Undibacterium sp. KW1: one gene and its partner. The protein of the gene in region 1 interacts with the protein of each later gene in a pairwise test. Links are inferred from orthologs where the notes say so. Each region holds a gene or a part of one and is shown on either strand. Other genes may lie near its edges.

Region 1 (10,569 bases):
TCCATGAGCGGTGCTACATCGCTCCACAGCAAATCACCCGGAGGAGTAAAGCGTTCCAGCGCAACGCTGGGCGGCAGCCATTCTTTGGATTGCGCTGTATTGCCGGATGTAATCAGACTCATGGCAGCTCCCTGCGTGAGTTGGCAGCGATCGGAAATCAGGTGTCAGGCAGCGATCTTGAGCTGCTCTATGATCTGATCAGCGGTATAAGGCTTGGCGACATAGCCTTTTGCACCTTGCAACTGACCCCAGATTTTGTCGGCCTTTTGCGATTTGCTGCTGACAAAGACGATGGGTATGCCCTTGGTGGCAGGGTCCTGGGTCAGGCTGCGACAGGCTTCATAACCATCCATTTCAGGCATGACGATGTCGAGGAAAATGATGGATGGTTTTTCTGCCTTGGCTTTTTCCAGGGAATCCTTGCCACTGGAAGCCGTGACCACCATATAGCCAGCATCCGTCAGGATGGCTTTGATATTGGCCAGTTCAGTAGCGGAATCGTCAACAACGAGGGCTTTTTTCATGCTCATGATGTACTCCATGTATAGATCAATCAAGCGCCCTGCTCCCCAGGGCATAGGTAAGGATGCTGATGCAGACTGGCTTCAGGTTCCCATGGCCAGTCCGTGGCTCTTGTCCAGACCTGTGCTCTCATCCACAGTGCTCAGGGTCTTTTCTACAACTGCACGAAATTTCAGATGCTCAACTGGCTTGGTCAGATAACTATTGCAACCCGAGAGGGAGCCACGTATACGGTCAAAGGGGGAGGACTTGCTGGTCAGCATGACCACAGGTGTACGCTTGGTTTGCGGATGGCGGCGTATGATCTTGCAGATTTCATAGCCATCAGCACCAGGCATGACAATGTCGAGGAAGATGATGTCGTAGTTTTTCTTTTCCAGCATCTGCAGGGCTTGCTCGCCTGTCTCAGCGCAGTCAGAGGCGATTTTCATGGAGCGCAATTCAAGGTCTATCTTGATTCTGGCAGTGGGGCTGTCATCCACGATCAGGGCACGGTGACCACCCTGCAAGACCGAGGCTGGGGGCTTTTTTGCAGCAGGGGCTGCACATTAGCTGCTTTGTCCATTTCTGCTTTCTGGGCAACTGCTGCGCTGACGGGAGATGTTGCAGGCAACACCTTTTCCAGTTCATCTGCTACCTGGTCCAGCAAGGCCAGCATCTTGGTAGGAACCAGAGGATGCAATAAATGATATTTGCCAGGCTGTGCCTTGCCTGCATTGGAAATGAATACCGTTGCAGGTTCGGGGATACTGCGTGTTTCTATAAGTTCCTGTAAAGCTGCCCTGGCCTGGTTATTATCCGGATCGAGTATGACGATATCCGGGTCGCCAGCCTGGCTGGCATCGAACAAGGCATAGGAATGCCTGCGTCCACTCGCCATGGTCAGGCTAAGCACGCTGCGCACCAGACGCAATTCATACTCAGACAAACCGAACACACTAATCAGAATTTTTTTAGAAGCGCAGGGGAGCGCCGTAGAGATGCTGTTCATGAGCACATGCCTCTTAACGAAAAACCGCCTATGCGGAATACGGTACCTGGCTGCCCTGCCGTGTTTAGCGAGGGCCCTGTAGTTTTGCGTCCCACGCTTTCGGGTGGTTTGCCTTTAAACAACGCTCACATTCTCACTATGGATTATCTCTTGTACATAGTGAAGAACATCAGCCACAGTGCTTCGTGTGAAGCACCGTTACCCCAATGTAGTTCAAGAATTTGCAGGCTTCAAGGAAAAAGTTAACATTTTTTTGCTTTTCTTTTTCCTTGCAAAAGGTACAAATTTCAGCCGCGCTGGCAAATTTTTGCATACTTTGTCAGCACCTCAACCATGCCCTGCTCCAGGCATTCGACGATGACTGCATGGCCTATGGATACTTCGAGTATGCCGGGTATGGTCAGGAACCTGGCCAGGTTGTCCAGATTCAGATCATGCCCGGCATTGACGCCCAGACCTGCATCCTGGGCACGTTTGGCGGCGGCGGCAAAGCCTTGCAATATCTGTTCACCTTTTGCTGTGCCAAAGTGCTCTGCATAGGGCTCTGTATATAATTCGACACGGTCGGCACCGAGTTCTTTGGCCAGATGCATGTCCTGATTGTCGTAATCAATAAACAGGCTGCTGCGTATGCCCAGCGCCCTGAGTTCAGCCAGCACGGGGCGCAAGAATTCAGCATCCTTGCGCAAGTCCCAGCCATGGTCAGAAGTCAGCTGGTCCGGAGCATCCGGCACCAGCGTGCATTGCGCAGGCTTGTTGCGCTTCACGACGTCGAGGAATTCTGGTGCCGGATAACCCTCTACATTCAATTCCACGCCACGCGCCTGACACAGCACACCCAGAGTTTCCACATCACTATACCGCGCATGCCTTTGATCCTGACGCGGATGCAGGGTAATGCCATGTGCACCGAGGTCCAGGCAGCGGGCAGCAAAGGCTTGCACATCAGGATAATTACGGCCACGTGAATTGCGCAGCAAGGCGATTTTGTTGATGTTGATGGAGAGTGCGGTCATGGTGATTCCAAAGTCTGGGCAAGGTAATGAAAAATTGCTGGAACAATTTTCTGTTCAGGTATTCATCATGGACTTGCTTGCGTGTTTGTACAAGTAACACAGCGGGGTGATTTGTTGGTTCATCTGTTTTTTTATAACTAACACTCATCTGATGAAATGCGATTAAAACTCCCTCCCCTTCAAGGGGATGTCGTCGGGGTTTCACAAAGCTAGCTTTGTGCCGACAGAATCCAAGTCGCTTGCAAGCGGCGCGGTGGACGGGTTGGGGTGGGGATGGGTTTCGGTTAATGAAACACTTAATTAATTTGCGAAGGAAACCCGTCCCCATCCCCGCCTTCCCCTTGAAGGGGAAGGAGTGTATTCACATTTTTTTGCTACTCTATAAAAAAGCCAGCACAACTGTGCTGGCTTTACGGTACAAACTCCAGGCAAGCTTACTGCTGGAAAGCCAGCAACTGCGCACCCTCAGCCACCTGGTCACCAATCGCATACAAGACTTCATCAATGACACCATCATGCGGTGCAGAGATCGTGTGCTCCATCTTCATCGCTTCCATGATCAGCAGGGCATCGCCCTTCTTCACTTCCTGTGTCTTGTTGACGAGCACGGCAACGATCTTGCCTGGCATGGGCGCTGTCAGGCGGCCAGCTTCAGCCTCGGCTTCACCGGCATGCGCCAACGCATCTATGTAATGCAGGTCAGTGTGCCTACCCTGGCTGAACACATGGAAATGCTCACCATCGCGTACCACCGTAGCAGCCACGGTCTGGTCGGCGATCTTGATGACAATATCATTTTCATGCGCGAGTGCCAGCCTGACTTGTGCTGTCGCTGTACCGGCCTGTACTTGCCAACCGTCTGCCAGGTAAGTCACCTGCACTTCATGCGTCTGTTCTTCTTCCGTGAACTGCAGGCTACGTTGCATGAGGCTGTTCATGCGCCAGCCATGGCTGGATTGCCATGGGTCGCTGCTACCGTTTGTGGATTTTTCTGAGTTCAACAGGGACACAACCGCCAGCGCCAGCGTCGTCAGGTTCGCTGCTACTGGTGCCGGGAACAGTTCTGCCTGATTACGTTCTATCAGACCAGTATCCAGGTCTGCGCCAGAAAAGGCCGTGCTGGTGACCAGGCGCGACAGGAAGGCGATATTGCTGTTCAAACCGACGATCTGGTATTGCGCCAGCGCCTGCGCCATGCGGGCCAGTGCTTCTTTCCTGTCCTTGCCCCAGACTATCATCTTGGCGATCATGGGGTCATAGAAAGGTGAAATCGTATCGCCTTCACGCACGCCGCTATCGATACGGAAAGCCGCCGGATCTGTCGCGCCACCAAGTTCAAAATTCACTGCAACAGGGGTGCGAGCATGACGCAAAGTACCTATCGATGGCAGGAAACCTTTTTCAGGATTTTCTGCATAAACACGTGCTTCTATGGCGTGACCGTGGATCTGCAATTCGCTTTGTTGCAGCGGCAGTTTTTCACCGGCAGCAACACGTAATTGCCATTCAACCAAGTCAGTACCGGTGATCATTTCTGTCACCGGATGTTCAACCTGCAGACGGGTATTCATTTCCATGAAGTAGAAAGAACCATCCTGGTTGGCGATGAATTCCACCGTACCGGCACCCACATAACCAACTGCTTTTGCCGCAGCTACGGCGGCATCACCCATGGCAGCGCGGCGTTCTGCCGTCATGCCTGGAGCTGGCGCTTCTTCCAAAACTTTTTGATGGCGGCGCTGCACCGAGCAATCGCGCTCAAACAAATAAACGCAATTGCCGTGGGTATCAGCAAATACCTGGATTTCTATATGACGTGGTCTTTGCAGATATTTTTCTGCCAGCACTTTGTCATCGCCAAAAGAGTTGATGGCTTCACGTTTGCAGGATGCCAGTGCATCCTTGAAGTCTGCCGATTTTTCAATGACACGCATACCCTTGCCACCACCACCGGCACTGGCTTTCAGCAAGACCGGATAACCGATACGGTCAGCCTCGGTATGCAAAAAATCAGCATCCTGGTTATCGCCATGGTAGCCAGGTACCAGCGGCACATTGGCTTTTTCCATCAGGGATTTTGCCGCAGACTTGCTGCCCATGGCCTCTATCGCCGAGGCTGGCGGGCCTATGAAGGCAATGCCATTCTTGGCACAGGCTTCAGCAAATTCACTGTTTTCTGACAGGAAGCCATAGCCCGGGTGTATCGCCTGCGCACCCGTCGCCAGTGCGACTTGTATGATCTTGTCGGCACGCAGATAACTTTCCTTGGCGGCAGCAGGGCCTATCAATACTGCCTCATCACAAACAGCGACATGCTTGGCATTAGCATCGGCTTCGGAATACACAGCGACAGTCTTGATGCCCATGCGGCGTGCGGTAGCAGCAACACGGCAAGCAATTTCGCCACGGTTGGCGATAAGGATTTTGGTAAACATGTCTCTAACCTTTTGGGTGGATGTATCTACGATAATTGACTACGATTTTCATCAGAGAAAAGCACATGCCTTTCTCTGTGTCTCCATTTTTTCTCTGTGCACTCTGTGCTGAAGATTTGCGGTTTAAGGTTTTAATCAGGAGCAACTACCCGCTTTAGCCTCAACCTTGCCACGCGTCTTCAAGCCCAGTTTGTCGAGCAGTACACGATCATCCTGCGCTTCAGGGTTAGCCGTAGTCAGCAATTTATCGCCGTAGAAAATCGAATTCGCGCCAGCCAAAAAGCACATGGCCTGCACTGCCTCACCCATCTGACGACGGCCAGCAGACAGGCGCACACGCGCCTTGGGCATGGTGATACGGGCAACAGCTATCGTGCGTACAAATTCCAGCGGATCAAGAGGGTCCAGGCCATGCAAAGGCGTGCCTTCTACCTGCACCAGATGATTGACAGGCACGGATTCTGGATAGGGATTCAGGTTCGCCAGTTGCGCGATCAGGCCCGCGCGCTGGCGGCGTGATTCACCCATGCCGACGATGCCACCACAACAGACTTTGAGGCCAGCGCTGCGTACATGGCCCAGGGTATCGAGCCTGTCCTGGTAATCGCGGGTGGAAATCACATTGCTGTAAAACTCAGGGGCGGTATCGAGATTGTGATTGTAATAATCTAGACCCGCATCTTTCAAACGCTGTGCCTGCTCTTCCTTGAGCATGCCCAGAGTAGCGCAGGTTTCCAGACCCATGGCCTTGACTTCGCGCACCATGGTTTCTACTTTTTCCATGTCGCGGTCTTTAGGTGAACGCCATGCTGCGCCCATGCAAAAACGGGTTGCGCCGTTTTCGCGAGCTGCTTTGGCGGCATCCAGCACTTCGCGCACATCCAGCATTTTCTTGGCTTCTACGCCAGTGTCATAACGTGCCGCTTGCGGACAATAGCCGCAGTCTTCTTCGCAACCACCGGTCTTGATGGACAAGAGTGTCGCCAGTTCTACATCACCATCAGGGAAGTTGGCGCGATGTGCAGTTTGCGCCCGGAACATCAAGTCATTGAAGGGCAAATCAAACAGGGCCAGTACTTCATCCACGGGCCAGGTCTCGGCTTCTATCTTCTTGACCGGTGGCTGGAATTGCATGGCTTGCAAAGTCGTATCAGTAGCTTGCATCTTTGTTTCCTTTTACTTCAATTGACTCAAATCCAGATACGAGGCAGCGACTTTTGCCTTCTCGTGATCAGGAACATTCAAACGGGGAATATGCCCCAGCATGGGTGCTGCTATGCGTTCACGCAGGGCGGCAATATTTTCTTGCGGGTACAGCATGTTGGCATCAACGGTATTGGCAACCCAGCCTGCCAGCCTCAGACCGCGGGCGGCGATGGCTTCGACTGTGAGCAACGCATGATTGATGCAACCGAGGCGCATGCCAACCACCAGTATCACTGGCAAACCCAGGGCTTGTGCCATGTCAGCCGTTGTCACTTGCGCATTCAGGGGCACACAAAAACCGCCTACGCCTTCCACTACCACGGCATCTGCCTGTTCACGCAACTGCTGATAGCTGCTGACGATATGCGGCAGCTCTATCTTTACATGCTCCAGCTCCGCCACGATATGCGGCGCTGCCGGTGTCTGCATCAGGTAAGGACATACCAAAGCCAGCTCTGCCTTGACACTGGCAGCCGCAACCAGCACATCGACATCTTCATTATGCAAGATACCGTCACGCATTTCTGCACCAGCGGCGATCGGTTTCATGCCCACGCTTCGCAAACCTTGCTCCTGCATTGCATGTAGCAGCGCAGCGCTGACCAGGGTCTTGCCTATCTCGGTATCAGTGCCGGTCAAGAAAAAGTCATGCTGCCGTTTTTGCATCAGGCCACCTCAGCAAAACACTGGGCCACATAACTCATCTGGTCGAGGCGGTTAATCGCCTGCACCAGTTGCAGGACCTGGATTTCTGTATGCGCAGCAGACAGAGTCACGCGCAGGCGAGCCGTCCCAACAGGCACGGTAGGTGGGCGTATCGCCCCTACCCACAGCCCCTGGTCCATGAGGTTGCCAGCCACTCTTAGCATGGCGGCATTGTCACCAATGAGTACAGGTTGTATCGCAGTGTCCGATGGCATGCCTTGCCAGACTTGCAGATGCAGGCCATCGCTAAACAGGCCTATCAGTTTTTGCAGATGTGCACGTCTTTGCTGGCCTTCTTCACCTGCAATGATATCGATGCTGGTCAGCAGTGCATGCGCCAGTGCAGGTGCGGCAGCGGTCGTATAGATATATGCGCGGGCGCGTTGTACCAGCCATTCAATCACGGTAGCATCAGCCGCGACAAAGGCCCCACCGACACCGGCAGCCTTGCCCAGGGTACCCATGTAAACCAGATTCGGTGACTTGATATTCAGGTGCTCCAGCACGCCACGTCCATGCTGGCCCAGCACGCCAAAACCATGGGCATCATCGACGATGAGCCAGGCATCATAGCGCTCGCAAATTGCCAGCAGGGCCCCCAGTTCTGCGATATTGCCATCCATGCTGAAGACGCTGTCGGTGACAACAACCCTGTGCTTGGTCTTGCATTGTTGCAGCATGCGTTCCAGCGCTGTGTAATCGCGGTGCGGAAATACCTGCACGGTGGCACGCGAGAGACGTGCACCATCAATCAGGGAAGCATGGTTCAGGGCTTCAGAAAATACGGTTGTGTCTTTATTGATGGCCAGCGCCGTGATGACCGCCAGATTGGCCATATAGCCCGTGCAGAAATACAGGGTGCGGGCGTTATCAATATGCGGTGAGACAAACTCGGCCAGTCGTTCTTCCAGCACAGCGTGCGCGCGGCTATGGCCGCTGATGAGGTGTGATGCACCACTACCTACACCGTACAGCGCAGCACCTTCCTGCATGGCTTCTGCCAGTTTGGGATGTGCTGCCAGGCCGAGGTAATCATTGCTGCAAAATGCCAGCAAGTCACGGCCATCGACTTTCATGTTTGGTGCTGATGGTGTTTCCACCGTGCGTCTTTGACGCAATAAATGTTTTTGATCCAGCACGGCCAGCTCTTGCTGCAAACCTTGTATCAGGGATTTGCGTTGAGTCGCTATGCGTATGCCTGGATTATTCTTGCTGCCATCTGTCATGCCATTACCTCTTCAAATACCAGTCTGGTTTTATGTGCCAGCAAGCTCATTTCATCCTGCTCAAGGATGTAGGGCGGCATCATATAGACTGTGCGACCTATAGGCCGCATTAATAATTCCTGCTTCAGAGCCGCAGCAAAAAAGCGGCGGGAAAATGTTGCTGCGCGTTCTGCATCATCGACCACCGCATCAAAGGCGAGGATCATGCCTTGCTGGCGGAAGTGGCGCACGCGCGCATCATTTTTCAAATCAACAAAAGCAGTGTTCAAGAATTCTGCTTTGACACGGTTATTTTGCAAGACCTTGTCATCTTCAAATATCGCCAGTGTCGCCAAGGCTGCACGGCATGCCAGTGGATTACCGGTATAGGAATGCGAATGCAAAAAGCCGCGCCTTACATCGGCATCATAAAATGCCTGGTAGACAGCATCCGTCGTCATCACCAGTGACAGCGGTAAATAACCGCCACTGATACCTTTAGACAGGCATAAAAAGTCTGGCCAGATATGCGCTGATTCACAGGCAAAGAAAGTACCGGTGCGGCCACAGCCTACGGCGATTTCATCAGCAATCAGATGCACCTGATACTGGTCGCATAATTCACGCAAACGTTTCAGATAAACAGGGTCGTGCATGGCCATGCCAGTCGCGCATTGCACCAGTGGTTCTATGATGACGGCAGCAATCTTGCCTGCGCGCTCCTGCAATTTTGCTTCCAGTGCAGCGGCTGCACGCAAGGCCACATCGGCAGCAGTTTCACCCGCTTCAGCCAGACGCGCATCCGGTGACGCAACGACATGCGCACGCTGCAACATGGGGCCATAGGCTTCACGGAACAGGCTGACATCAGTTACCGCCAGCGCCCCCACGGTTTCACCATGGTAGCTGCCCTGTATGCAAATAAACTCTTGTTTTTCAGTCTGGCCACCATTGCGCCAGGCATGAAAACTCATCTTCAGGGCGATCTCGACTGCCGATGCACCATCCGACGCATAGAAGCAATGGCCGAGTGCATGATTAGTCAGGGCCGCCAGTTTTTCTGATAATTCGACCACAGGCGCATGGGTAAAGCCGGCCAGCATCGCATGCTCGAGCTTATCAAGCTGGTCTTTCAATTCTGCATTGATACGTGGATTTGCATGGCCAAACAGGTTGACCCACCAAGAGCTGATTGCGTCAAGATAACGCTTGCCTTCCATATCAAACAGCCATGCGCCGCGGCCATGGCTGACGGGTATCAGCGGCACGGTTTCATGATGCTGCATCTGGGTACACGGGTGCCATACATGTTGCAGGCTGCGTGTTACCCAGTCATTTTCTTGATTCAAATTCATTCCAGACAAATTTTACGATTGAAGCTCACATTTCATATCACGTTCAAGCCACGGACTGCGTAGTTTGAATGAGCTTCAAATGATTCTCTATATGCATGACATGAGCCTGGGCAAATTCTGCCTTGCTCAAACTGCCATAAGCAAAATGCGGCTTGATCTCACCCGCATAGTTTTCAAATTTTTGTAATGCCGCAATCAGCATATCGATACCAGCATTGACATCGCCGCTCTCGGCAATTGCTGGCGCACCTGGTATGGGCTCAGTCAGGTTATGCGTCATTGCACCGGCGACTGAAAAAGCATAAAAGGCTGCACTACCTGCCGTTTTCTGAAAGGCTGCCGATTTCATTTCGGGATAACCCGTCATCGAATACTCTATGCTCTGCGCCAGATGCACAAAGACTTTATAAGGCGGCCAACCGGATAGGTTAGCGAGTTTATTCAATTTCAGACTGGCAAGTTTTGCCTGCATCTCTGGTATTGAAGTGAAGATTACTGTCGATTTGCGATAGGTCACCGCGCCCGCTGCGGCCAGCAAAGATACGGCCAGTCCAGTCAATACCAGTCTTCGCTTTGTCATCTTTACCAGCTCCTTTCCACTCTATTCTATTCTTGCGATCCGCTTGATCTTCAAGCCAGATTCAACTTAACCAGTTTGGCTTACGTTTTTCCAGGAAAGAACGTACACCTTCACGACCTTCATCCGATGCGCGTATCTGCGCTATACCTTCTACCGTTGCTGCTATCAGCGCTGGTGTCACTTCACGGCTGGCAACATCCTGTACCAGACGCTTGGCCTGCTTCACTGCATTCGGGCTGTTGCTAACCAGCGCGTTGACAATCTCGGCCACTTTGGCATCCAGTGCCTCGGCCGTCACCACTTCATGAGCAAAACCCGTGCGATGCGCCTCTGCCGCAGTAAAACGCTCGGCAGTGATGAAATAACGGCGCGCCGCGCTTTCACCCATGGCCTTGATAACATACGGCGAAATCGTCGCCGGTATCAGGCCCAGCTTGACTTCACTGAGGCAAAAATTGGCCGTATCTACACTAACCGCAATATCGCAGGCAGCCACCAGCCCCATGCCACCGGCATAGCAATCACCTTGCACTTTGGCAACTACCGGCTTGCTA
Region 2 (10,517 bases), 590 kb from region 1 along the record:
CCATGGGTGGGCTGGATCACCGATCTGACTTCTCCTGACCCTTGGTATATTTTGCCTGTGGTGTATGCAATTTCCATGTTCATCACGACCAAGCTGAACCCGGCCCCGGCTGATCCAGTGCAGGCGAAAATGATGATGTTCATGCCACTGGCATTCTCGGTCATGTTCTTCTTCTTCCCGTCTGGTTTGGTATTGTATTGGGTAGTCAACAATATCTTGTCGATTGCACAGCAATGGGTCATCAACAATAAATTGATACCGCCAGAGCATAAGGCTTAAGCGTCAAGATTGAGCAAATGAGAAAGCCCGCAAGTTTGCTTGCGGGCTTTTTTTATGATGTGATTTGTTTTAGTTCCTCTCCCTTAAAGGGAGTGGATTAAAAATGAGATAGTCCGTCTCGTAGGTTGGGCTACGGGGTATCAGCCCAACACTTGGCCTCAACAAACACATACGTCATTTAACGGCCCAGTGTTGGGCTGGTAAAGCGTAGCCCAACCTACAATAATTGTTCTTATAGATATAAGCCCCTGTCGCATTTCCGTCACAAACCCACAGACTAATTTGCACTCATACTGTGCAAGCACAGATAGAATTTCAACATGATCTACGAACCCATTCCCATCGCTGCTATTGCCACTGCCCCGGGCGTGGTGGCATAGGTGTAGTGCGCATTTCCGGCAAGGACCTTGCGCCTGTTATCACTGCCTTGTTTGGCGCTACCCAATTCAAGCCACGTCATGCCAGTTACCTGCCGTTTACCCAGGCTGATGGCACCGTCATTGACCAGGGCATCGCGATTTATTTCAAGGCGCCGCATTCTTATACCGGTGAAGATGTGCTGGAACTGCAAGGCCATGGCGGCCCGGTCGTTATGCAGATGCTGCTGTCACGTTGTCTGGAAGCAGGCAAGGATGCAGGTTTGCGGCTGGCAGAACCAGGTGAATTCACCCAGCGCGCTTTTTTGAATGACAAGCTGGACTTGGCGCAGGCTGAAGCCGTGTCTGATCTGATCGAGGCATCGACTGAGGCTGCAGCCAAATCGGCATCGCAATCGCTGTCCGGTGCTTTTTCCAAAGTCATTCATGCACTGGTAGAAAAAGTCGTGCACCTGCGCATGCTGGTGGAGGCGACGCTGGATTTCCCGGAAGAAGAAATCGACTTCCTCGAAAAATCGAATGCCCGCGGCCAGTTGGCGACGATACAAACTGCTCTGCAAAAAGTGTTTGAGCAGGCAGCCCAGGGTGCCTTGTTGCGTGCCGGTTTGAATGTGGTGCTGGCAGGTCAACCTAACGTTGGCAAATCATCTTTGCTGAATGTGCTGGCAGGTGACGACGTGGCCATCGTCACGCCTATCGCTGGTACTACCCGCGACAAGGTGACCGAGACTATCCATATTGAAGGCATCCCCCTCAACATCATCGATACTGCCGGCATACGCCATGAGCATGATGAAGTTGAAGAAGGCCAGGTCGCCAATGCCATTGATACGGTAGAACGTATAGGTATAGAACGCACCTGGGCAGAAGTGGAAAAGGCCGATGTCATCCTGCACCTGCTCGATGCCAGCCGTGGCCCTACCCGCGCCGATGAAGCCATCGTCGCCCGCTTCCCGGAAGGTGTGCCGGTCATACGCATCTGGAACAAGATAGACTTGTCCGGCCATCATGCCAGCGTTGATGAAATGTCAGATGCGACACATATTTATCTGTCTGCCCATGAACACATAGGTATAGATTTGCTGCGCAAGGAACTGCTGCGCATTGCCGGTTGGGAGCAGACAGGTGAGTCGCTGTACCTGGCACGTGAACGCCACTTGATCGCCCTCAAGCATGCGCATGAGCATCTGCAAAACGCGGCAGAGTATGCAGCGCAAAATGACCAGTCGCTGGATTTGTTTGCCGAAGAACTGCGTCTGACACAAGACCGCTTGAACAGCATCACGGGTGAATTTACGTCTGACGATTTGCTGGGTGTGATTTTCTCGCGCTTTTGTATAGGTAAATAAGAAATAGGACAGGTAGGGCAAGTAGAGCAGACAGCCTGCCCATCATTTATGCCGCCATGGCAGCTTGCAGGCGTGGCCGTAAATCATCCACCAGACGTTTGCGGCTGCAGCGTGGATATTCTGCTGGTGAAAACCACATGGCGGCTTCTGCAAAAGCATCAACAACAGGCAGCAATGCTTTTGCTTCGGCAGAAGTAAAATTTTCCTTGCTGCCATTGTCGCTAAGATGGGCGAGTTTTTCCTGCAGTATTTCTTTGCACACTATCGCTGAGACAGAAACAGGATGGGCGACACAAAGACCAAAAGTACCCAGCAAAAAATGCTGCCACGAAAATTCTGCACGTTGCATGAGGCCAGAAACGACAGGCTGGCCGTCTGCAGTAAAACAATCATCCAGACGCCATGTGCTGTGATGCATCTCGGTCAGCGCAGCAATAAAATCCCTGATGAAATTTTCTTTCAGGATAGCTGGCGCGGCGTTTAGACCATGCTTATCGATAAGCTGCAATGCAAGCGTATACCAGACTGCATTGGCCGGATGAAAATAAGCGCCAGCGCTGGTATTGACTGCATCCATCTCACCAAAAACAGCAGAGTGAATTTTTGCATCGTCAGTGACGACATAGGATGGTGCAGCCAATAACTGAGCCTGTATCAGTGCATCAATATCTGCCTCTGTGCATAGGCAGGCAGCAGCAAACTGTACTTTGTTCAGGTAGTGTTTTTTCAGGTAAAGATCAAGTGCTGACATTTTGAGTTCCTGGATGAATTGAATTAGCCATGCACCTGGCGGCTGTCTGCCGGTGCCTGCTCACGTTCCAGCAAACCATAGTCGCGCACGACAGACGCGATGCGCAGACGATAGCCTGCAAAGACATGACCGCGTCCTTGCGACTGCGCCGCCCGGTGCTCTTCGGTATTGCGCCAGTTGGCGACTGCCGCTTCATCGCGCCAGAATGACAGGGACAAAATCTTGCCGGGGTCAATCAGACTCTGAAAACGTTCTATGGAAATGAAGCCATCCATCTCCCTGAGCAAGGGTGCAAGTCCTGCTGCGATATCCAGGTATTCCTGCCTGTTTTCTGCATGCGGGATGACTTCAAAAATTACGGCGATCATGTGTTCTCCTGGTTTTGTATATTCTGTGTGAATATGGGGATGCGACCATTCAGTGAAGGCCGGTATGCCCAGCGCAAGGTAGTGAAATCAAATGCAGGCATGTTTAGCAAGTGATGCAGGCAATTGACGGTGATTTGTTCTGCAATGTGCTGACTAGGGCAGGCGTGGCGACCGTAGCCAAAGGTGAAGACTTTTCTGTCTGGCCTGCTCAGTTGCAAAATATCAGGATCAGGATTGACTGCCGCATCACGGTTGGCAGCCGCCAGCAAGACGACGATGACATCGCCTGCTTGCAAAGCCTGACCGCCGATTTCGCAAGTCTGAGTGACGAAGCGTCTGGTGTTTTGCACTGATGCGTCATGGCGTACCACCTCGGCTATCAGTTGGTCTAATTTTTGTGGCAAGTCAGCCCCAGCCTCACGCAGGCTTTTCAGTATGTCAGAGTGAGTTTGCAACGCGGTGAGGCTGTTGCCAGCCAGGCCGGCAGTGGCTTCATAAGTTTGCGACAGCAAGCCTATGAGGTTGGACAAAATGCCGTCAGCATGCTGCCAGCCACATAGCTCAGCTTCGCTTTGCAGGTCGGCCAAAAATCCATGCGGTTTTGCCTGGCTGTCTTGTAGCAACTGGCGAAAGCTGCTTTGCAAAGTCTTTGCCGCCACATGTGCCGCATCAATTTGTTCTGCAGTACTCAAGGGAGAAAGACAACGCACGAAATCTGCCATCCAGTTTGCCAGATCGGGTAAAGCATTTTCTTCAAATCCCAATATGCTGCCCATGACATGGATGGGCAAGGCTAACAGGTATTGTGTCAGCCCGTTTCCGGTAGTGAGATCATATTTGCTGGCGAGCTCGGCAGCATGCTGCTGTGTATATGCAGCGACGCCAGACAAATCGAGCTTGCGTAGCGAGCTTTGTATGACTTGTTTTGGCACTGCATGCGCCTGACCTTCATTCATGCGTACCAGATGTGAAAATATTTCTCCCGCTGTGCCACCTGCAATATTGCGCGGCACGGGTTCTGTCACCGGCCTGACGGCGCAGGCCGGAGATTCGAGTACTTGTTGCACTATAGCGGCCCGGCTGGCAATCCAGCATTTGAGTTCGGTATCAAAAACCAGCGCTGGCCCTGCACGCAGGCTGGCGTAATACGGATAGGGGTCTGGGTGGCAAGCGGAATTTAGGATAGAGATTTTCTGTGTCATGGCAGGCTTAATGCTAAGTTTGGTGGCTAAGTAATGAAATGCAGTATAGGACTTGTTTGCATTGAACAATTCGCTTACCATCAAACTATGAATGCAGAAAATTCCACCCATATAGAATACGCCGATACCCAGTTAGCCAAGCTGGCCGGGGCCATTGCCGAGCCTGCGCGCTCGCGCATGCTGTGCAGCCTGATGGACGGGCGCGCCCGTACCAGTACCGAGCTGGCTGCCGTGGCAGAGGTCAGCCCCTCCACTGCCAGTGTGCATTTGAGCAAATTGCTGGAACAGCATCTGGTGAACGTGGTGGCGCAGGGCAAGCACCGCTATTACCAGCTTGCCAGTAATGAAGTGGCAATTGCACTGGAATCGCTGTTGCTGATCGCCGGTTTGCCCAAGTCACGCTTTGTACCGAATACACCAGACCGGCTGCGCAAGGCGCGTACCTGCTATGACCATATGGCGGGCGAGGTGGCAGTGGGTGTGCATGATTACCTGATGCATCAAGACTGGATCAGGCCAGTAGAAGGCGAAGAAACCGCTTATGAATTGACAACAGCAGGCAGCAAGGGCCTGGAAGAACTGGGGCTGGATATTGCTGCTACCCGCAAGGCCAGACGGCGTTTCGCCTGTTCCTGCCTGGACTGGAGTGAGCGCACACCACATCTGGGTGGCGCTTTGGGCGCGGCTTTATTGAATTTGCTGCTGAACCGCGCCTGGCTGGAGCGTGATCTTGATAGCCGGGCACTGGCACTGACCAGCAAGGGCAAACGTGAGTTTCAAAAAGTGTTTGCCATAAAAACCTGAAGCTGGGAACCTGCGCTTCGCTTATTCGGCTTATTTGGCTTATTTGGTTTATTCGGCTTATTCTTTTGTACCCAGCTTGATCTTGGCAAGGCGGTCTATGATCGCAGGCTTTAACTTGCGGAAGTACACCAGGTCTATCGCAAACATGGAAACAAGAGCCAGGCCCACAGTCAGCACGCAGCTGATCCATATCGAGTCTGGAGCAGCGATACGGTTGGACAGATAAACAGCCGCAAATATTGTCAGGCCTGTCAGGAATTCACGCCAGAATGGCTTGCGTGTCTTGAATGTTTTCTGCGCTGCCAGCAATACCAGCTCAGGGTAGTGTTTGGGCGCAACATCCTTTAATTCGGGTACGGCCAGCAATAAGGCATCAGTGCTGAAATTGTGCATGATTATCCATCCTTTGTTCACCTGATATCAGGTCTCACAGATTATTATCGGCTTCAATATCAACTTAGTCCACGGTCAAAATGTAAAACATTTACCACGGGCATGTTGTGAGCTCACTGCCAACTTGCTATCAAAATAGTAAAAGCCCCCTGAAGACTGCCTCAAATTGCCACCATCGCCTCTGGAAATGCCTTGGACCAGTGCAAAATTTCCACACTTTCGCGCATACCGTGAAGCCAGAAAGGGTCAGTTCGCCACAGGTTTTCCACTTCCGCCCGGTCTTTGGCTTCGATGATCCATAAAGCACCTATGGGGTAGTCATTGGCATCATGGCGCAATGAGCCGGCCACCTTGATTTGTGCCTGACGCGCTGCCAGCCAGTCTATGTGAGCAGCCATATAGTCGGTGCGGACATGGCGCATCGTTGTTTTGTCGGTAAATCTGACAACAAATAACATAAGCAAACTTCAAAATCTTATAAAGATGGGAATAATAAGTGGGTTTGCCTATGGTAAGGTATGTGCAAACTGTTTTCACTATATGCATCATGTGTCAATTACTAGGAATGAACTGCAATACCCCGACTGATATCGTTTTCAGTTTTACCGGGTTTGCAACACGCGGTGGTTTGACGGACGAGCACAAGGACGGCTGGGGTATCGCTTTCTTTGAAGGCAGCGGCGTACGCCTGTTTGTTGATCACCAGTCAGCGGTAGAATCACCGGTGGCTGAGCTCATCAAACGTTATCCCATCAAATCCAGGAATGTCATCGCCCACATACGCAAGGCCACGCAGGGCCAGGTCAGCCTGGAAAACTGTCACCCTTTTGTACGTGAATGCTGGGGACGTTACTGGGTATTTGCCCATAATGGCGATCTGAAGGAATTTTCACCCGTGCTGGATGGCAGCTTCCAGCCGGTGGGCAATACCGACAGTGAACGGGCATTCTGTTACCTGTTGCAACGTATGCGCCGCCATTTTGGCGAGCAATTACCATCTGTGCAACAATTGGCGCTGTTCATGTATGAGATTACGGCAGAAATCGCCAGCTATGGTACTTTCAACATGATGCTGTCGAATGGCGAAGCCCTGTTCACCCATTGTTCGACCAAGCTGTACTACATCGTGCGCCAGCATCCCTTCAGCACAGCCGCCTTGACGGATGAAGACGTGGCTGTGGATTTTTCTCAAGTCACTACGCCAGCCGACAAGGTCGCCATCATCGTTACCGAACCCCTGACCACGAATGAAAGCTGGACGCAATGTGAAGCTGGCCAGATGCTGGTATTTGTGGATGGTGATGTATTGGCTTTGCCCCAGCCAGGGGTTGCGGCATGAACCAGCGCCTGGTCGATCAGCTCGACACCAATCTCTTGCGTGTCTTGCATACCCTGCTGACCGAGCGCAGCGTCACCCGCACCGCGATGAAGCTGGGGCAATCACAACCCGCCATCAGCAATATGCTGAAACGCCTGCGCGAAATTACCGGAGACGCCATCCTGGTGCGTGGCAAGAATGGCATGACCGCGACCGAGCGTGGTGAAGAACTCTTGTTGCTGGCTCGCCAGGGTTTGAATGTACTGGAAAGCATCGCCAGCCCGGCACCGGCTTTCATGCCTGCTTCGAGCCAGCGCATATTCCAGCTCGGTGCACCGGATTACCTGAGCGCTCTGCTGATTCCACTGATTATTGAAAAACTGCGCGAACAAGCTCCCAATGCTGGCCTGACCGTACATGCCCTGAATGCCGGTTTTGACTATGCCGCTGGTCTCGAAAGTGGTGAGCTTGATTGCGTCATCGGCAACTGGCCAGACTTGCCACCTCATCTGCATCTGGCACAATTGTTTGAAGATGAAGTAGTGTGCATGGTCAACCGTAAACACCCGGTAGTCAGCAAGGGTTTGTCGATCAAGTATTACCTGGAAATGGCTCACCTCGCCCCCACGCCCTACATGATGGGCCACCGCAGCATCATCGATAGCGCGCTCGCAGAGCAGGGTCTGAAGCGCAAGATACAGATGACCATCCCCTACTTCGGCATGGTGCCCTATGTACTCTCACGCACCGATCTCATCTTCACCACCAGCCGCAGCTTCGCCGTGCAATGCTCGAAAGACTGGCCGATAGAAGTCTTGCCCATGCCGATTACCGTACCCAAGATGAAGTTCTTCATGCTCTGGCATGAACGTGCGCATGCGGCGGCGGAGGTGCAATGGTTACGAAGGATAGTGGCAGAGGCTTCGGCTAAGGTGATGGTGTAAAGCACTCGCGTAGCTTGGTTGATGAACCTTAGCCCGGCAAAGTGGGATTAAAGTGACTCCTTCCCCTTGAAGGGGAAGGTTGGGTTGGGATGGGGTTCCCTAACAATTTGATTATAGGTTAATTAACCGAAAACCATCCCCACCCTAACCCTCCCCTTGAAAGGGAGGGAACTAAAACATAGCGTACGCTAAAGGTTTTCCCTACATCAACCCGGCACTTTCCCTTCAACACCCTCGACATAAAACTTGATGTCATGCAGGAACTTGTCATCCGCCACCGCATCCTTGCCCAGTACTTCCTTACCGGTATTGTCCTTGATAGGTCCTTTCCAGATCGGGCCCGTGCCGTCAATGACGCCCTGGCGTTTGTCGGCGATGAGTTTCTTGACTTCGTCTGACAGGCTTGCGTTGAAGGCTTTGAGGTCTATCATGTTTTCTTTGAGGCCCCACCAGGTGGTGTCTGATTTCCATGTTTTGTTGAGCACTTCATCGACGCGCTTGGTGTAATACACACCCCAGTCGATGACGGATGCTGCCAGGTGGGCTTTGGCGCCGAACTTGCTCATGTCGCTGTCCCAGCCAAAGGCATATGCGCCTTTTTCTTCTGCAGTTTGCACGACGGCGGCAGAGTCAGTGTTTTGCATGAGCACATCAACGCCCTGGCCTATCAGGGTGGTGGCGGCTTCGCGTTCCTTGCCTGGGTCAAACCATTTATTGACCCAGACTACCTTGGTGGTGGCTTTGGGATTCACAGAGCGGGCACCGAGGGTGAAGGAATTGATATTGCGCAGCACTTCAGGAATAGGCAGGGAGGCGACCACACCGAGCTTGCCAGACTTGCTCATCTTGCCAGCAGCGATACCGGCGAGGTAGGCGCCTTCGTAAGTACGCACATCATATTGCGCGAGATTTTCAGCAGTTTTATAGCCGGTGGCGTGTTCAAACTTCACATCGGGGAAATCCTTGGCGACTTTGAGCATGGCTTCCATGTAACCGAAGGTGGTGCCGAAGATGACTTTGTTACCCTGTGTGGCCAGGTCGCGGAAGACGCGTTCTGCATCGGCGGCACTTTCAGGAATGTTTTCAACGAAGCTGGTTTTCACCTTGTCGCCAAACTTGGCTTCCACTGCCTTGCGGCCTGCATCGTGGGCATAAGTCCAGCCTGCGTCACCGACCGGGCCTACATAGACGAAAGCGACTTTCAGCGGTTCTGCCGCAGCAGGTGCGGCAGCGGTACTGGCTGGTGCAGGCGCTGCTGCGCTGGCGCTGGCGGATTTGTTTTCTTCTTTCTGGCCACAACCAGCAAGACCGACAATAGCCAGGGACAGCGCGGCTGCCAGGGTTTTTCTGCGGGTAATTTTCATGGGTAGCTTCCTTCGTCTGAATTTCAGTTGTAATCAAAAAAACGCACAGCAAATGACATCTCTATCAATACTTAAGCAGACCCCGGGCGGAAAGGCTTGCCCAGGGAGGCTGGCATGTTCAGGCGTATCCAGTCAGGGTTACGCGAGATCAGCACCAGCACGATAATCGTTGCCAAATAGGGCAGCATGGATAAAATTTCCGAGGGGATGGCAATGCCTATCGCCTGGAAATGGAACTGCAAGATCGTCACGCTGCCAAACAGTAAAGCACCCAGCAAGACCCGTGCCGGACGCCAGGTGGCAAAAGTCGTCAGCGCCAGTGCGATCCAGCCACGCCCGGCGACCAGGCCTTCCACCCACATCGGTGTATACACGACAGACAGGTAAGCCCCGGCGATACCACAGCAAGCTCCACTGAACAGCAGCGCCAGATAACGTATCTTGCGCACGGGGTAACCCAGTGCATGGGCAGATTCTGGCGATTCCCCGACCGCCTTCAAGACCAGGCCAGCACGGCTGCGTTGCAGGAACCAGATGATGCCTGCACACAGCAAAAGGCCAAAATACACGGCCAGATGCTGATCAAAAAAGGCTTTGCCGAGGAAGGGGATGTCCGATAAAAAGGCGACGCCATGTGGCCCGGCAGGCAAAGACTGGCCGACAAATGACTGTCCGATGAAGGCCGACAGGCCGGTACCAAAGATGGACAGGGCCAGGCCAGTTGCTACCTGGTTGGTTGCCAGCACCAGTGCCAGCCAGGCAAACAGCGAGGCCATCAACATGCCGGCAACGGCGCCTGCAACAAAACCCAGCCAGGGTAGATGGGTCTGGTGGGCCACGGCAAAACCGGTGATGGCAGCCACCAGCATCATACCCTCGGCACCAAGATTGAGCACGCCTGCACGTTCATTGATCAGCAAACCCAAAGCAGCGATCAGTAAGGGTGTGCCAGAGTTGATGGAGGCGGCGATCAGGGCAGCAAAATTTTCCATGATTGTTTATTTCTGCCAGCGCAGGCGGTAATTGATCAGGGTGTCGCAAGCGAGCAGCAAAAACAGCAGCATGCCCTGGAACAGGCCAGTGATGGCAGAAGGCAGGCCCAGGCGCGATTGCGCCATTTCGCCACCGAGGTAAAACAGCGACAGCACCAGGCCACCAAAGATGGTGCCTATGGGATTCAGACGGCCTATGAAAGCGACGATGATGGCAGCAAAACCATAACCGGGCGAGATGGACGGCAAGACCTGCCCTATCGGCCCGGCCACTTCAAACGCACCCGCCATGCCAGCGAAACCGCCAGATATCAATAAGGATGTCCACAAGGCACGGCGGCTGGAGAAACCTGCATAACGCGCTGCCAGCGGTGCC

Evidence for each region.
Region 2: the proteins of bioB (region 1) and UNDKW_RS29520 interact in binary tests that used the Escherichia coli proteins (3 or more experiments, as listed by UniProt). The link is inferred for Undibacterium sp. KW1 from one-to-one orthologs.

Annotation. Positions count from the first base shown.
Region 1 is NZ_AP018439.1:5,957,135-5,967,703, forward strand. The notes cover bases 4,115-6,967. They hold bioB (biotin synthase BioB), read right to left. Parts: upstream 6,129-6,967; coding sequence 5,100-6,128; downstream 4,115-5,099. Other genes in these bases: UNDKW_RS26935 (acetyl/propionyl/methylcrotonyl-CoA carboxylase subunit alpha), read right to left, coding at 4,115-4,964; bioD (dethiobiotin synthase), read right to left, coding at 6,141-6,836; bioF (8-amino-7-oxononanoate synthase), read right to left, coding at 6,836-6,967. Also shown: UNDKW_RS26910 (chemotaxis protein CheW), read right to left, coding at 1-122; UNDKW_RS26915 (PleD family two-component system response regulator), read right to left, coding at 165-530; UNDKW_RS26920 (PleD family two-component system response regulator), read right to left, coding at 606-1,004; UNDKW_RS26925 (hypothetical protein), read right to left, coding at 1,007-1,513; UNDKW_RS26930 (pyridoxine 5'-phosphate synthase), read right to left, coding at 1,801-2,529; more of UNDKW_RS26935, read right to left, coding at 2,964-4,114; more of bioF, read right to left, coding at 6,968-8,101; bioA (adenosylmethionine--8-amino-7-oxononanoate transaminase), read right to left, coding at 8,098-9,435; UNDKW_RS26960 (DUF1569 domain-containing protein), read right to left, coding at 9,479-10,015; UNDKW_RS26965 (enoyl-CoA hydratase/isomerase family protein), read right to left, coding at 10,077-10,569. UniProt on the Escherichia coli protein: Catalyzes the conversion of dethiobiotin (DTB) to biotin by the insertion of a sulfur atom into dethiobiotin via a radical-based mechanism.
Region 2 is NZ_AP018439.1:6,544,248-6,554,764, reverse strand. The notes cover bases 5,166-7,966. They hold UNDKW_RS29520 (class II glutamine amidotransferase), read left to right. Parts: upstream 5,166-6,070; coding sequence 6,071-6,862; downstream 6,863-7,966. Other genes in these bases: UNDKW_RS29515 (LysR family transcriptional regulator), read left to right, coding at 6,859-7,785; UNDKW_RS29525 (YciI family protein), read right to left, coding at 5,685-5,981; UNDKW_RS29530 (hypothetical protein), read right to left, coding at 5,188-5,523. Also shown: membrane protein insertase YidC, read left to right, coding at 1-279; UNDKW_RS29550 (DUF6058 family natural product biosynthesis protein), read right to left, coding at 2,052-2,756; UNDKW_RS29545 (antibiotic biosynthesis monooxygenase), read right to left, coding at 2,780-3,124; UNDKW_RS29540 (cytochrome P450), read right to left, coding at 3,121-4,326; UNDKW_RS29535 (helix-turn-helix transcriptional regulator), read left to right, coding at 4,414-5,130; UNDKW_RS29510 (BMP family ABC transporter substrate-binding protein), read right to left, coding at 7,992-9,149; UNDKW_RS29505 (ABC transporter permease), read right to left, coding at 9,221-10,141; UNDKW_RS29500 (ABC transporter permease), read right to left, coding at 10,148-10,517.